DNA from 2 places in the Sphingomonas longa genome. Region 2 is predicted to be linked to the other one. Evidence: predicted binding sites of a transcription regulator. Region 2 holds the regulator's gene; the other holds the start of a gene.
What was found. The regulator LexA, encoded in region 2, represses DNA repair genes until DNA is damaged. The targets are predictions, from matches to a motif close to GTTCCNCNCTTGTTCT.
Positions count from the first base shown of each region.

Region 1: uvrA (excinuclease ABC subunit UvrA) is a predicted target of LexA. The motif match lies at 2,785-2,800, and genes of this name have one in related genera.

Region 1 is NZ_JAFEMC010000001.1:1,113,116-1,120,485, forward strand. It holds gene uvrA (excinuclease ABC subunit UvrA) at 1-2,777, opposite strand, end outside; gene ILT43_RS05455 (hypothetical protein) at 2,928-3,320, shown strand; gene ILT43_RS05460 (CPBP family intramembrane glutamic endopeptidase) at 3,656-4,297, opposite strand; gene ILT43_RS05465 (hypothetical protein) at 4,464-4,805, opposite strand; gene ILT43_RS05470 (DUF4893 domain-containing protein) at 5,156-5,830, opposite strand; gene ILT43_RS05475 (hypothetical protein) at 5,947-6,258, opposite strand; gene lpdA (dihydrolipoyl dehydrogenase) at 6,697-7,370, opposite strand, start outside.
Region 2 is NZ_JAFEMC010000001.1:482,221-489,590, forward strand. It holds gene moaC (cyclic pyranopterin monophosphate synthase MoaC) at 1-118, shown strand, start outside; sul1 at 464-517, shown strand; gene ILT43_RS02345 (SulP family inorganic anion transporter) at 551-2,029, shown strand; gene ILT43_RS02350 (molybdopterin molybdotransferase MoeA) at 2,068-3,249, shown strand; gene lexA (transcriptional repressor LexA) at 3,324-3,995, shown strand; gene ILT43_RS02360 (ComEC/Rec2 family competence protein) at 4,211-6,223, opposite strand; gene gltX (glutamate--tRNA ligase) at 6,378-7,370, shown strand, end outside.

The DNA.
Region 1 (7,370 bases), 630 kb from region 2:
CCGCCTTCGGGGCCGAGGTCGACGATCCAGTCGGCGGTCTTGATGACGTCGAGGTTGTGTTCGATCACTACGACGGTGTTGCCTTGCTCGACCAGCGCGTGAAGGACTTCGAGCAGTTTGCGGACATCCTCGAAATGGAGGCCGGTGGTCGGTTCGTCGAGGATGTAGAGCGTGTTGCCGGTCGCGCGGCGGGCGAGTTCCTTGGCGAGCTTGACGCGCTGCGCCTCGCCGCCGGACAGGGTGGTCGCCTGTTGCCCGACCTTGACGTAGCCGAGGCCGACCTCGACCAGCATCGCCATCTTTTCGCGGATCGGCGGCACGGCCTTGAAGAACTCGGCGGCGTCCTCGACCGTCATGTCGAGCACGTCGGCGATGCTGTGCCCCTTGAACTTCACCTCCAGCGTCTCGCGGTTGTAGCGCGCGCCGTGGCAGACGTCGCAGGTGACGTAGACGTCGGGGAGGAAGTGCATCTCGATCTTGAGCACGCCGTCGCCCTGGCACGCCTCGCACCGGCCGCCCTTGACGTTGAAGCTGAAGCGGCCGGGCTTGTACCCGCGCGCGAGGCTTTCGGGCAGGCCGGCGAACCAGTCGCGGATCTGCGTGAAGCTGCCCGTATAGGTGGCGGGGTTGGAGCGCGGGGTGCGGCCGATCGGCGACTGGTCGATGTCGATGACCTTGTCGAGATGCTCCAGCCCGGTGATCCTGTCGTGCTTGCCCGCGAGGATGCGCGCGCCGTTGAGCTGGCGCGCGGCGGCGGCGAACAGCGTGTCGATCGTGAAGCTGGACTTGCCCGACCCGCTGACGCCGGTGATGCAGGTGAAGGTGCCGAGCGGGATCGACTCGGTGACGCCGGTCAGGTTGTTGGCGGTGGCGTTGTGGACGGTCAGCTTCTTGCCGGTGCCCTTGCGGCGCTTGGCCGGGAGCGGGACCATGCGCGTGCCGTTGAGATAGTCGGCGGTGATGCTGGTCTTCGACTTCAGCAGTTGCTTGAGCGTGCCCTGCGCGACGATCTCGCCGCCGTGGACGCCCGCGCCCGGCCCCATGTCGATGACGTAGTCGGCGGTGCGGATCGCGTCCTCGTCATGCTCCACGACCAGCACGGTGTTGCCGAGATCGCGCAGGCGGCGCAGCGTGGCGAGCAGCATGTCGTTGTCGCGCTGGTGCAGGCCGATCGACGGCTCGTCGAGGACGTAGAGGACGCCGGACAGGCCGCTGCCGATCTGCGACGCGAGGCGGATGCGCTGGCTTTCGCCGCCGGACAGCGTGCCGCTGGTGCGGTCGAGGTTCAGATAATCGAGGCCGACATTGTTGAGGAAGCCGAGCCGCTCGACGATTTCCTTCAGGATGCGCTCGGCGATCGCGCGCTGCTGGTCGCCGAGATGCGTCGGCAGGTCGGTGAAGAACTGGAGCGCGTCGACCACGGACAGGTGCGTGGCGTAGCTGATGTCCCGCATCGCGACCTTGACCGCCAGCGCCTCTGGCTTGAGGCGGGCGCCGTGGCAGGTCTCGCACGGGCGAGACGACTGGTATTTGGTCAGCTCCTCCCGCATCCACGCGCTCTCGGTCTGGAGCAGGCGGCGGTTGAGGTTGCCGATCACGCCCTCGAACGGCTTGTTGACGTCGTACTTCTTCTTGCCGTCGACGAAGGTCAGCGTGACGGGCTTGCCGCGGGTGCCGTGCAGGATCTGGGCGCGGACATCCTCGGGCAGGTCGCTCCACGGCGTGTCCATCGCGAAGTCGAACGCCTTCGCGAGGCTGCCCAGCACCTGCATGTAATAGGGGGATGGCGGGTTGGACTTGGCCCAGGGCACGACCGCGCCCTTCTTGATCGACAGCGCGTGGTTGGGGACGACGAGGTCCTCGTCGAAGATCATCTTCTCGCCCAGGCCGTCGCAGGCCGGGCACGCACCCTGCGGGGCGTTGAACGAGAACAGGCGCGGCTCGATCTCCGCGATCGTGAAGCCGCTGACCGGGCAGGCGAACTTTTCCGAGAACACGATGCGGCCGGGGGGCGCGTGGTCGCCCAGCACGACGCTTTCAGGGGTGCGCGGCTCGACCGGGTCGGCGGGATCGACATACGCGAGGCCGTCGGCGAGCTTCAGCGCGGTCTCGAAACTGTCGGCGAGGCGCGTGGCGATATCCTCGCGCACGACGAGGCGGTCGACCACGACCTCGATGTCGTGCTTGTACTTCTTGTCGAGCGCGGGAGCGTCCTCGATCTCATGCACCTGACCGTCGATGCGGACGCGGGTGAAGCCGGCCTTCTGCCACTCCGCCAGCTCCTTGCGATACTCGCCCTTGCGGCCGCGCACGACGGGGGCGAGCAGCAGCAGGCGCGTTCCTTCTGGCAGGGTCATGACGCGGTCGACCATCTGCGACACGGTCTGCGCGGCGATCGGCTCCCCCGTGGCGGGGCTGTAGGGAACGCCGACGCGCGCCCACAGAAGCCGCATGTAATCGTAGATCTCGGTGACCGTCGCGACCGTCGAGCGCGGATTGCGCGAGGTCGTCTTCTGCTCGATCGAGATCGCCGGGCTCAAGCCCTCGATATGGTCGACGTCGGGCTTCTGCATCAGTTCCAGGAACTGGCGAGCATAGGCGGACAGCGATTCGACGTAGCGACGCTGCCCCTCCGCATAGATCGTGTCGAACGCGAGCGAGGACTTGCCCGACCCCGACAGGCCGGTGATGACGGTCAGCGTGTCGCGGGGGATGTCGACGCTGACATCCTTCAGATTGTGCTCGCGCGCGCCGCGGACGGAAATTTTGGTCAGCATATCAGGCGTTCTACTTCCGTTCTGCGCGAAGGGCTAGATGGGGCTTTGCGGTGAGTTAGGGTCGAGGCGCGCGAGTTGCGAGGGGTAGCGACGGGGGGATGACAGGCCGCGGACGTGTCTTATATCTACACGACACCAGTGGAGCCGAGCATGACGAAGAAGGCCAAACGCATTCCCAAGCGGATCGGCGGCGTGAAGCTGCCCAAGGAATTGCGACAGAAGGGCGAGGCCTTGCTCGACCGGGGCGAAGCGCTGCTGGCGCAGGCGAACACGCCGGCCGGGCGCGAGGTGCTGACCGCCGGACTGACGATGGCGGCGGCGGCGGCCAGCGCGGCGATCGTCAATGCCGGACGCGAGCGGACGAAGGCGGCCGAGGCTGCTGCCGCGCCGGAGCCGGCGGCGCCCCCGACCCCGCCCTCGCCGCCGCCACAGGGCACGCCCCAGGGCACCCAGCGCACGCCCGACCCGCAGGTGATCGCCGACGCGCTGACGCAGGCGGCGGAGCAGGTGCTCGGGAGGTTGTTCGGGGGGAAGAAGGCTTGACGGCGCTCGCGGGGACGGCTGTCCGGCGACTCCGCCTTGTCCGTTCGTGCCAAGCGTGGTTGAAGCGATTAGGTCCGCCGCGTGGCGTTCGACTCGCCAAGGCAGGACGGGGATCGGATATTCGGGCTGATTTCTGTCCCACCTGACGTGCCGCTGCTGCGGGGGACCCCGCCAATTCGACCGACTCACGCGTCGCTCTCGAAGGTAGATGTTCTGGGAACTTCTGGGTTCGGTGAATAGCGGCCTGACCGTTTTCCGAGACGCGGGTAGCGGTAGCGGACATCGAGCGGCGGCTGCCCTTCCCCGAAAAGAATGGTGGATCGGGACGGCTGGATTTACGGGTTCACGACTGTCGCTCGCGGAGACGTTGTCAAAGCTATCAGCGGCAATCCAGTATGGATTAGCATGAGCCACCAAAGTTCGTGCGTCACCGCGAAAGCTGTGGTGAATACAAGAGCAGATGTGATGCTCGCCATCAGCAGGCGGCGATCTTTAACGCCATGCGCGACACCGTAGGCAAGGGCTGCCACTCCTATGGCCGCAACGATCCCGAATAGCGGCGTCAAGAACCACAGCAGGAATCCCCGATACAAAATTTCCCAGCCCAACCCCGCCGCAAATGCGAACAGAACATAGCTTCCACGCTCGACTGTCGTTTGGGGAAACGGATCGTCAGCATCTTCAGCGATCACTTTATTTTCGCGCCGAGCGGCCACACCTGAAACCGCCAGAAACAATACCGCACCAATTAGGCAAATCCATCCCAATTTTGTGGGTGGAACTTTCAATCCTAATAAGGATGTACTTCTGGTTGTGACGCTCCATTGCAAGGCCAAAACGGTCAGACAGCCTGCGATGATGAAAATTGCCGAACGGTAACGCGCGATGCGGGAGCGACTAATACCGGATCGTTCCCGCCAGACTACCTGCATAGGAATGCCGATCAACAGCAGCACTGCCAGCGCGATATCTACCATGTCTCAGACACCGCTCCTATCGTGACTCATTGGCGAATGGCCCTTCTATAGTAAATTAGCAATTTGCGGGGCGGGGCGTGAAACGTCCTTCCGTAAAGGAACCGCGATCGAGACGGCGAGCGCCGTCGCGACTGGGATGCTGTTTCGGGAACGGCAAGTCTGGTGTTCAGCGCCTCTCCAAGGTCCGCAACTCGTTCATGACTCCATCGGGCATTGCCGTGCGGCTAATGATTGTGAGGTATCTGCCGACGCCCGGAACGCCGGCCTTCAATCGGATGTGAAATCGAAAGGCATCGTCGATCTCAAGCACCTCAATTACTCCATATCCGCCGTAGATCTGATCTTGCACTTCAGCGTAATGATCCTCGCCGAAGAACTCGTGTTTAGCGCCGACGTCACGCGGCTTCGACAGGATAAGGTAGACAGCGGGTGACCCAGCCAAGTCGAATGCAATTTGCACCACGCCATCTTCGACGGACAGGCTCTCCGCGATACTTTCACATTTCATCTGCTGCCCTCCGTGCGGAGTGAACTACTCCGCAGACAGAGAGGCAGCAAATAGGAACGCCTTCGGTGTGGCTGAACGTCCCACGTTTGGGCGTTAGCCGAAACCCGCCTTCCCAAGCCGGGAGCGATCCACCGCACGGTCGAGGATCCGCGACGCTCGCCGCTATCGCGGCAGCTGTTTGCCCGAAGCGTGTTCCTGCAATCGTTCGCTGATCGATGGATGTCCAGTCCGGCAGAACGGGCGAAGCCGGAAACGCCGGAGAGCCCTCGTTCTTCCCGGCGCAGGAACGTCGTACCGCCTGCCGCTCCCGGCAACGGCGACGGGGCGACGGGCCGACGGCGTCACGGTCCCTATTTCCCCGCCACCGCTGGCGTCGCACCGGGAACGGCGGGCGGGACGGGGACGAGTTCGTAGATGTCGAGCAGTGCGCCCCTGCCCGCCTTGGGCAGGACGAGGCGCCAGCGGAATGGGCCGACGCGTTCGACGATGCCGGCGACGTCGCGGGTCGGATCGGTGCCGTAACCGGGGGATTGCTGCGTCGGATGAGATCGGGTGCCGCCGAGAAGGACCTGACGGGTCGCGCCATCCTCGAACAGCCAGCCGCCGGGCAGGTTGGCGCCGTCGACCTTGGTGAAGGCGACGCCCTTCGCATCACCCTCGATGTAGCAGAAATCGGGCTTGAAGCTGGCGATCGGCGCGGGCCCGCCGAGCCGGACGAGACGGCATCGGTACGGTCCCGGCGGCAGCGCGGGCAGCGGCAATGCGGCGGCGGGATCGAGCAGCGCACCCTCCGCAGTGACCTTGGCGGCGTAACGGCGGGTGATGCGGGTCTTCGCCTCCGCCCATCGCTGCGGCAGCGCGTCGAGACGGGCCTGGTCCTCCGCCGTCGCCAGCGCGCGCCAGCCCTGTGGCTGCGGGGGCGTGGGCTCCAGCGCCCCCGTCGCGCGAGGCCGATGCGCGCATCCACCCAGAGACACGGCGGAGAGCGGCAGGGCGAGCGCGATCGTCACGGCTACGCGGTTCATGGCGCGAGGCTCCTTCGGGGGTATCAACAGGTGGCCGGTGGTTCGTTGACGAAAGGTAAATGCAGCTGGTTAACGAAAAGTAAACGTCGTTCGTCCGTGCGGCGAACCGAGCCCGGTCAGGCGGTCGGTGGACGCCGCTTGCCACGCCAAGCGAGGGAGGCGCGGTTGAGGGCGTGGAGGTCGGCGGTCCCTTCTGCCGCGTCGTTGCCCAGGCGTGTCGCGGCGACGAGGCGATCCGCGTCGATGTGGCGATAGGCAGGACGGCCGTTGACGTGGTCGTACCACGGGCCGCCGCACGCATTGTCGAGCAGGATGCGCTGGAAACAATGATCGGCGCTGACCGGCCAGCTACGGTCCTTCGCCAACGCCGGGAGCGTCGTGCGGGTGAGATGGAGCCAGTCGGCTTCGAGCGTGGTGCGGAGTTTCATTTTTGAGCGATGCTGGCGGGGCGGATTGTGGGGTCGTGTCGTAACGTTCGGATGCCGCGTTCTTGCCAATGCTGCGCTGTTGGAGGCTGGAGTTATGCATGAGGGGTCGTTGGGCGACGCTGGTTCCGGCATCGCATGAGCTGCGAACTTGGCGGGCTTCGGTCTTGTTGAACCGTGGGTGCCGGGAGCGGGCAGGCATGACGGCGAGCCTTCGAGCAGAACGGCTCGCCACGGGCGCTGGGTGAAGAAGGGGCGTCACGGCGAAGCCGTGCCGTCGGTCGGCGCTCCCAGCGCCGCCGGCCGGCCTTCGCGAGAGTGCGCCACGCGCACTCCCGTTGCGGCTGGTCACGGCGAAGCCGTGCCGTCGGTCGGCGCTCGCAGCGCCGCCGGCCGATCTGGCCGCGGGCGCGGCGCTGCTGCGCTGCGCCCGGCTGCGGCTCAGATATGGATCGGCTTCCCCTGCACGGCCATCGCCGCTTCCTTGAGCGCTTCGGCGTGTGTCGGATGCGCGTGGCAGGTGTAGGCGATATCCTCCGACGTGGCGCCGAACTCCATCGCCTGTGCGGCCTGCGCGATCATGGTGCCGGCGAGCGAGGAGATGATCCAGACGCCCAGAACGCGGTCCGACTTGGCGTCGGCGATGACCTTCACGAAGCCGTCGGTGTCGCGGTTGGTCTTGGCGCGGCTGTTGGCGGCGAAGGGGAACTTGCCGACCTTGATCTCGCCGGCCTTTTCCTTCGCGGCTTCCTCGGACAGGCCGACGCCGGCGATTTCGGGCATCGTGTAGACGACCGAGGGGATCACGTCGTGGTTCACGATCCCGGTCTGGCCGGCGATGTTCTCCGCGACCGCAACGCCCTCGTCCTCGGCCTTGTGCGCGAGCATCAGGCCGGGGGCGACGTCACCGATCGCCCAGATGCCGGCGACGTTGGTGCGGAAGTCGTGGTCGATGCCGACCTGACCGCGCTGGGTCAGTTGCACGCCCGCGGCTTCCAGGTTCAGACCGTCGATGTTGGGCCTGCGACCGATCGCGACGAGCACCGCATCGGCGTCGAGCGTGGTGCCCTCCCCGCCCGCGGCCGGCTCGATCGACACGGTGGCGCGGTCGCCGT
Region 2 (7,370 bases):
GGTCGCGCTGCTGACGGTCTACGACATGGTCAAGGCCGTCGACAAAGCCATGACCATCGACGGCGTCCGCCTGCTGACGAAAACGGGCGGCAAGTCGGGCGACTGGGTGGCAGCGTAAGCCCTTTTAACGCCCCCTCACCTTGGGAGGGGCTGGGGGAGGGTCTCTCCACAAGCGGCACGGCCAAGGCTCCTCCCTCTCAAGTCCTCACCTGTACGGGGATCGTCCGAGAACCATCTTCTATCAGCCCGGAAGGCCGCGCCCAGTTGCGATGTCTGCGGTAATCTACTGCGAACATCACTCAACTGAACCCCGGCCCGCGCCGGGGTGGTGGCTTGGTAACCGGTAGCGCAGCTATGTCGCGATGATTGCTAAAGGGTAGCGACAAGGCGGGAAGGGACGGGCACCAGCCTCTTGCGCCCACCCCTTGCCCGAACCCCCTCCCCCGCCTAAAGCCCCGAACAAGACGGACCCGGCCCAGCCGGGTGGCTCGGCCCGGCGCCTATCCCCGGGACAGCGCGGCGACCCTGCCGCACACTCGGACCTTCCCCCATGACAATAATCGCCACGCTTCGCCGCGACTGGCTGTCGAATCCGCGCGCGGACCTGCTCGCAGGGATCGTCGTCGCGCTTGCCCTGATCCCGGAGGCGATCGGATTTTCCGTCATCGCCGGCGTCGATCCCCGCGTCGGCCTCTACGCGTCGGTTGCGATCGCCACCGTCATCGCCTTCACCGGCGGGCGGCCCGGCATGATCTCCGCCGCCACGGCCGCCGTCGCGGTCGTCGTCGTACCGCTCGTCCGCGACCACGGCGTCGAATACCTCTTCGCCGCGACGATTTTGATGGGTCTGATCCAGATGCTCGCCGGTCTCGCGCGGCTCGATCTGCTGATGCAGTTCGTCTCGCGCTCGGTCATCACCGGCTTCGTCAACGCGCTCGCAATCCTCATCTTCATGGCGCAGCTACCGCAACTGATCGGGCGTGGGTGGGAGACGTACGCGATGGTCGCGGCCGGTCTCGCGATCATCTACCTCCTGCCGCGCCTGACGAAAGCGGTCCCTTCCCCGCTCGTCGCGATCCTCGTGCTGGCGGCGATCGGTATCGGCCTGAACGTGCCGGTCACCACGGTCGGCGACATGGGCGCGCTGCCGCAGGGGCTGCCCAGCCTGCACCTTCCGCAGGTGCCGCTGACGCTCGACACGCTGCGCATCATCCTCCCCTATTCGCTGACGATGGCCGCGGTTGGCCTGCTCGAATCGCTGCTGACCGCGCAGATTGTCGACGACATGACCGACACCGACAGCGACAAGCGTCGCGAGTGCGCCGGTCAGGGCACTGCCAACATCGCCGCCGCGCTCGTCGCCGGCATGGGCGGCTGCGCGATGATCGGGCAGTCGGTCATCAACGTCACGTCCGGCGGCCGCACCCGCCTGTCGACGCTGACCGCGGGCGTGTTCCTGCTGTTCCTGCTCGCGGTGCTCGGTCCGTTCGTCGGCCGCATCCCGATGCCGGCGCTCGTTGCCGTAATGGTCATGGTGTCGATCGGCACGTTCAGCTGGAACTCGATCCCCAATTTGCGCCGCCACCCGCCGACATCCTCGGTCGTCATGCTCGTCACGGTCGCGGTCGTCGTCCTCACCCGCGATCTCGCGCAGGGCGTGCTGGCGGGCGTGCTGCTGTCCGGCATCTTCTTCGCGAATAAGGTCCGTCGCATGTTCGCGGTCGAGCGGACGGAAGACGGCACCGTCGCCACCTACATCGTCACCGGCCAGATCTTCTTCGCCTCGGTCGACCGCTTCACCCGCGCCTTCCGGATGCCGGAGCCCGCCGCCCACGTCCTGATCGACGTCACCGCCGCACATTTCTGGGATATCTCCGCCGTGGGTGCGCTCGACAAGGCGGTCGCGCGCCTGCGCCGCGACGGTGCGGAGGTGACGGTGATCGGTTATAACCGCGCCAGCGCCGATCTCGTCGATCGCTTCGCGCTTTACGACAAAACCGGCGTGGAGATGGGCGTCACCCCGCACTGACGCTGTTCCACGCGCAACCGGCGTGGCAAGGCACGCGCATGACGCTCGTACCAGTCGCCGAAGCCCAGTCCCGCCTGTTCGCGCTCAAACCGCCGGTCGCGACGGAGGACGTGCCGCTCCCGCACGCCGCGGGCCGATGGGCCGCCGCCGACATTCTCGCCGCGCGGACGCAGCCCGTGGCGGACCTTTCGGCGATGGACGGCTACGCGATCCGCTTCGCCGACCTGCCCGGCCCCTGGACGGTGATCGGCGAAAGCGCCGCGGGCCGCCCCTTCGATGGGACAGTCGACGCTTATCAGGCCACGCGCATCTTCACCGGTGCCGCGATGCCCGCCGGTGCCGACACAGTGCTGATCCAGGAAGAGGCCGGCCGCGACGGCGACCGCCTGACGCTGGCCGGTGAAGGCCCCGGTCACCTCGGCCGCAACACCCGCGCGCGCGGACTCGACTTCCACACCGGCACCCGCCTGATCGCGACCGGCGACCGCCTGACTCCGGCGCGTATCGCCGTCGCTGCCACTGGCGGCCTCGCCACCCTGCCCGTGCGCCGACGCATTCGCGTCGCGATCGCCGCGACGGGCGACGAACTCGTCCCTGCCGGAACGATGCCGCTCGGATCGCAACTGCCCGAATCGAACGGCGTCATGCTCGCGGCGATGATCGCGGACCTGCCCGTCGACATCGTCGATCTCGGCATCCTGCCCGACCGGCTCGACGCCTTGCGGGACGCCTTCGCTGCGGTCGAGGCCGACCTGCTCGTGACCACCGGTGGCGCGTCGGTCGGCGACCACGATCTCGTCCGCCCCGCGCTGGAGGCGGCGGGCGGTACGATCGACTTCTGGCGGATCGCGCTACGGCCTGGCAAGCCGATGATGGCCGGCCGCCTTGGCGATGCGGCGGTGCTCGGCCTGCCCGGCAATCCGGTGTCCGCCTTCGTCACCGCGACGTTGTTCGTCCGCCCGCTGATCGCGCATCTCGCCGGCGCACGCGATCCGCTGCCGCAGACTGGCACGGTGTTGCTGGGCGAGGACCTGCCCGCGAACGGCCCGCGCACCGACTATCTGCGGGCGGAAATTCGCGAAGGCCGTGCCTATGCCTCTACGATTCAGGACAGTTCGATGCTGCTGACGCTCGCGCGCTCGACCTGCCTCATCGTCCGGCCGACCGATGCGCCGCCCGCAAAGGCCGGCGACTCGGCGGAAATCTTGGGGATCGCTTGACGACAAGTTTTGCGTTCCATATAGGTTCCTCGTCTGTTCTGAAGGACAGCCGGGTTCCGACGGAGGGAAACGCGATGCTCACGCGCAAGCAGCACGAGCTGGTCTGCTTCATCAACGATCGCCTCGCCGAGACGGGGGTGTCTCCCTCGTTCGAGGAGATGAAGGATGCACTCGACCTGAAGTCCAAGTCGGGCGTTCACCGCCTGATCTCCGCGCTGGAGGAACGCCAGTTCATCCGCCGCCTCCCCAACCGCGCCCGCGCGCTGGAGGTGTTGCGCATGCCCGAGCGTGCCGACGCCAAGAAGGCACCGAAGACGAAGGCTCCGACGCCTCCACTTCCTCCACTTCGCCAGCCTGCGAACGACGTGGTCGAGATCCCGTTGCACGGACGCATCGCTGCCGGTGTCCCGATCGAGGCGTTCGAAGGCTCCTCGATGCTCGCCGTTCCCGCCGCCTTGCTCGGCGCGGGCGAGCATTACGCGCTCGAAGTCGCCGGTGACTCGATGGTCGAGGCGGGTATTCTCGACGGCGACTATGCTCTCGTCCGCCGCACCGAAACCGCCCGCGACGGCGAAATCGTCGTGGCGCTGATCGAGGACGCCGAAGCGACGCTGAAGTATTTCCGCCGCGAAGGCGCGATGGTCCGCCTGGACCCCGCCAACCGCGCCTACGATCCGCAGCGCTACAGTCCGCAGCAGGTTCGCATCCAGGGCAAGCTGTCCGGCATCCTTCGCCGCTACGACTGAAGCGGCGGGCGCTGTCCTACAGAGGGGAGCTGCGTTATAGCGGAAGAGTGAGCCTTCTGCGCCATTCTGCTCCCCTCCCCTCCCCTCGGGGAGGGGCTGGGGGAGGGCCTCGCCGCAAGCGCGTCATTCAAGATATCGGACGGCCCAAAACACCGCATTGGACTAACCTTAGCCTAACCTTCCAGCGGTCCGATCCCGCAAGGCACTGAAAACGTTCAACGTCGGAAACGACGGAACCCCGCCCCCGAATCCTCTCGCCCAGCCGCCAAAACCCACGGATGCTCATCCCCGGCCCGCCGTACCGTCGCCGTCCACCCCCCGCTCAGCCCGACGGCAACGCCCCCGGTCCGCGCCAGCACATCCCGTTCCAGCCGCAACCACCGCGGCCGACACCCGACCGGCAAGCGCCGCTCGCTCACCACCACATCCGCCCCGACGCACGCCGCGATCAGCGCCCTTACCGGCACCAGATATGCACTCCGCGTCATCACCACCCGCCGCCCGGCAACATCGACCGCACACAGGTCGGCACTGCACGCCGCCCCCGGCAAACCGTCCAGCGTCATCGGCGCACCCTTCACACCGCCATTCTCGCTCAGCACGTTCTGCATATACTCGCCGGCCCGCTCCCTCAGCAGCGCCATCGCCCCATATTCGGTCCGCACCGCCGCATGCCGCCCGTCCCCGCTCACCAGCAGATCGGGCGCCGGCGTCATCGCCGCCCACAAGGAACCGACGGCCAGCGGGGCCAAACCCCAGCGCCGCCACTCCGTCCGCCACAGCGCAAGCCACAGGCCACCGACAACGATCAGCGCATACGCCGCGTCCGGCATGACCGGCCACGCCCGCACCGCCCCCGGCGCCGACGCCACGATCCGCGCCAGCCACAGCAGCGCCCACAAAGCCCGCTCCACCAGCCACCACACCGGCGCACCCAGCCCCGCCACGTCCAGCAGCAACGCCAGGAGCTCCAACGGCATGACCACGAACGTCGTCCACGGGATGGCGACCATATTGGCCAACGCCCCGTACAATCCGGCACGATGGAAGTGATACACCGCGATCGGCATCAACGCGGCCTCGACGACGACGCCCGTCATCAGGAGCAACACCGCACCCCGGCCCCATCGCCGCAGCAGGCCTTTCTCCCGCACCTCGGCAAAGCCACGCATCCACGGATGGTCGTGCAGCGCCACGATTGCGGTGATGGCGGCAAACGACAATTGGAAGCTCGCCCCGGCCAGCGACTCGGGCCACGCGATCAGCACCACGATCGCCCCCGCCGCCACCAGCCGCAGCGTCATCGCTTCCCGCCCGAGCGCCAGCGCCGCCAGCACCAGCAGCGCGGCCACGCACGACCGGATCGTCGGCACCTCCGACCCCGTCAACAGCGTGTACCCGACCGCCGCCCCGGCCCCCACCGCAGCGGCGACGAGCGGCAGCCGCACCCGCAACGCCAGCGCCGGCCAAAGTGCCAGCAGCCGCATCACGATCAGCATCGTCGCACCCACGACAGCAGTGATGTGCAACCCGCTCACCGACAGCAAATGCGCGAGCCCCGCCGCGCGCATAGCCTCGGCATCCTCCTCCGCAATCGACCCGACATCGCCGGTCGCCAGCGCCGCCGCCACACCGCCCGCACTCCCCGCCACCCGCTCGGTGATATGCCGCGTCAGCGTCGCCCGCAGCCCCAGCTCGGCATCACCCGGCGTCACGATCCGCACCGGTGCAAAGCCCCGCCCCGTCGCCCCAACCCCGGCGAACCACGCCGCGCGGGCATAGCTGTACGCCCCCGGCACCGCCGCATCCGGCGGCGGCAGCAGCCTCGCCCGCAACCGGATAACCGCCCGCCGCGTCAGGCCCGCCGGCACATCCGCTTCAGCAAGATTGACCCGCAACCGCCGCGGCAGCGCCGGCGCATCAATCGGCGCCAGCGTCAGCCGCACCAGTTCACGTGCCACCAGCGGCTCGGCCCGCTCGACGCGGGCGTCGAACGCCGCCACCGCCGGCCGCGCCAGCACCGGCGCCGCCACCCGCTCCGCCCGCCACCATATCAGCGCCAGCCCAACCGCCATCGCCAGCGCGCCGACCGCAACCGCCCTGCTCGCCCTACCGCCGCGACCCAATGCCGCCGCCAGGCACGCCGTCGCCGTCAGTGCCAGCAGCACCGCCGTCCACTCGCTTCGCCGAAGCAGTACGAACCACGCCGCCACCCCCGCCCCGAGCATCACGGGCAGCCACAACACCAGCTGGTCGCGCTCGGCCTCCAGCAATGTTTCCAGCCTATGTTGCACAGCCGCAATTTGTCGCCGCGCGGGGTGCGTGCTAGGGGCTGCGGCGGCTGAACTGGCCATTTGATCCACAGTCTGGGAGCACGCGCGCTTGAGCGCAACATCCGTTCCGGGCAGCACGCCCGAACCCACCTCCGTCGTCACGCGGTTCGCCCCTTCGCCGACCGGATTCCTGCATTTGGGCGGTGCGCGCACCGCGCTGTTCAACTGGCTGTTCGCGCGTCACAATGGTGGCCAGTTCCTGCTTCGGATCGAGGATACCGACCGCGCCCGCTCGACGCAGCCGGCGATCGATGCGATTTTAGTAGGCATGCGCTGGCTAGGGCTCGATTGGGACGGCGATGCCGTGTTCCAGTTCGCCCGCTCCGATCGTCATGCCGAGGTCGCGCATGCAATGGTCGCGAACGGCCACGCCTACCGCTGCTGGATGACGCAGGCGGAAATCGCCGCCCAGCGCGAAGCGGCGCAGGCCGCGAAGAAGCCGCTCCGCATCCGCAGCCCGTGGCGCGATCGCACCGACGGCCCGGCGGACCAGCCCTTCGTCGTGCGTTTGCGCGCACCGCAGGAGGGGTCGGTGACGATCGAGGATCAGGTGCAGGGCGCGGTGACGGTGCAGAACGCCGAACTCGACGACCTTGTCCTGCTCCGCTCGGACGGTACGCCGACCTACATGCTTGCGGTCGTGGTCGACGATCACGACATGGGGGTGACCCATGTCATCCGCGGCGACGACCACCTCAACAACGCCTTTCGCCAGTTGCCGATCTACCGGACGAACGGCTGGCCGGAGCCGGTCTATGCGCACATCCCGCTGATCCACGGCTCGGACGGCGCGAAGCTGTCGAAGCGCCATGGTGCGGTCGGGATCGAAGCGTATCGCGACGAACTCGGTATCCTGCCTGAGGCGCTCGACAATTATCTGCTGCGCCTCGGCTGGGGTCACGGCGACGCGGAGATTATCGCGCGGGACGAGGCGGTGAAGTGGTTCGACCTTGCCGCCGTTGGTAAAAGTCCTTCCCGCTTTGACCTGAAGAAGCTCGAACATCTGAATGGCCTCTATATCCGCGAGGCCGACGACGCCCGT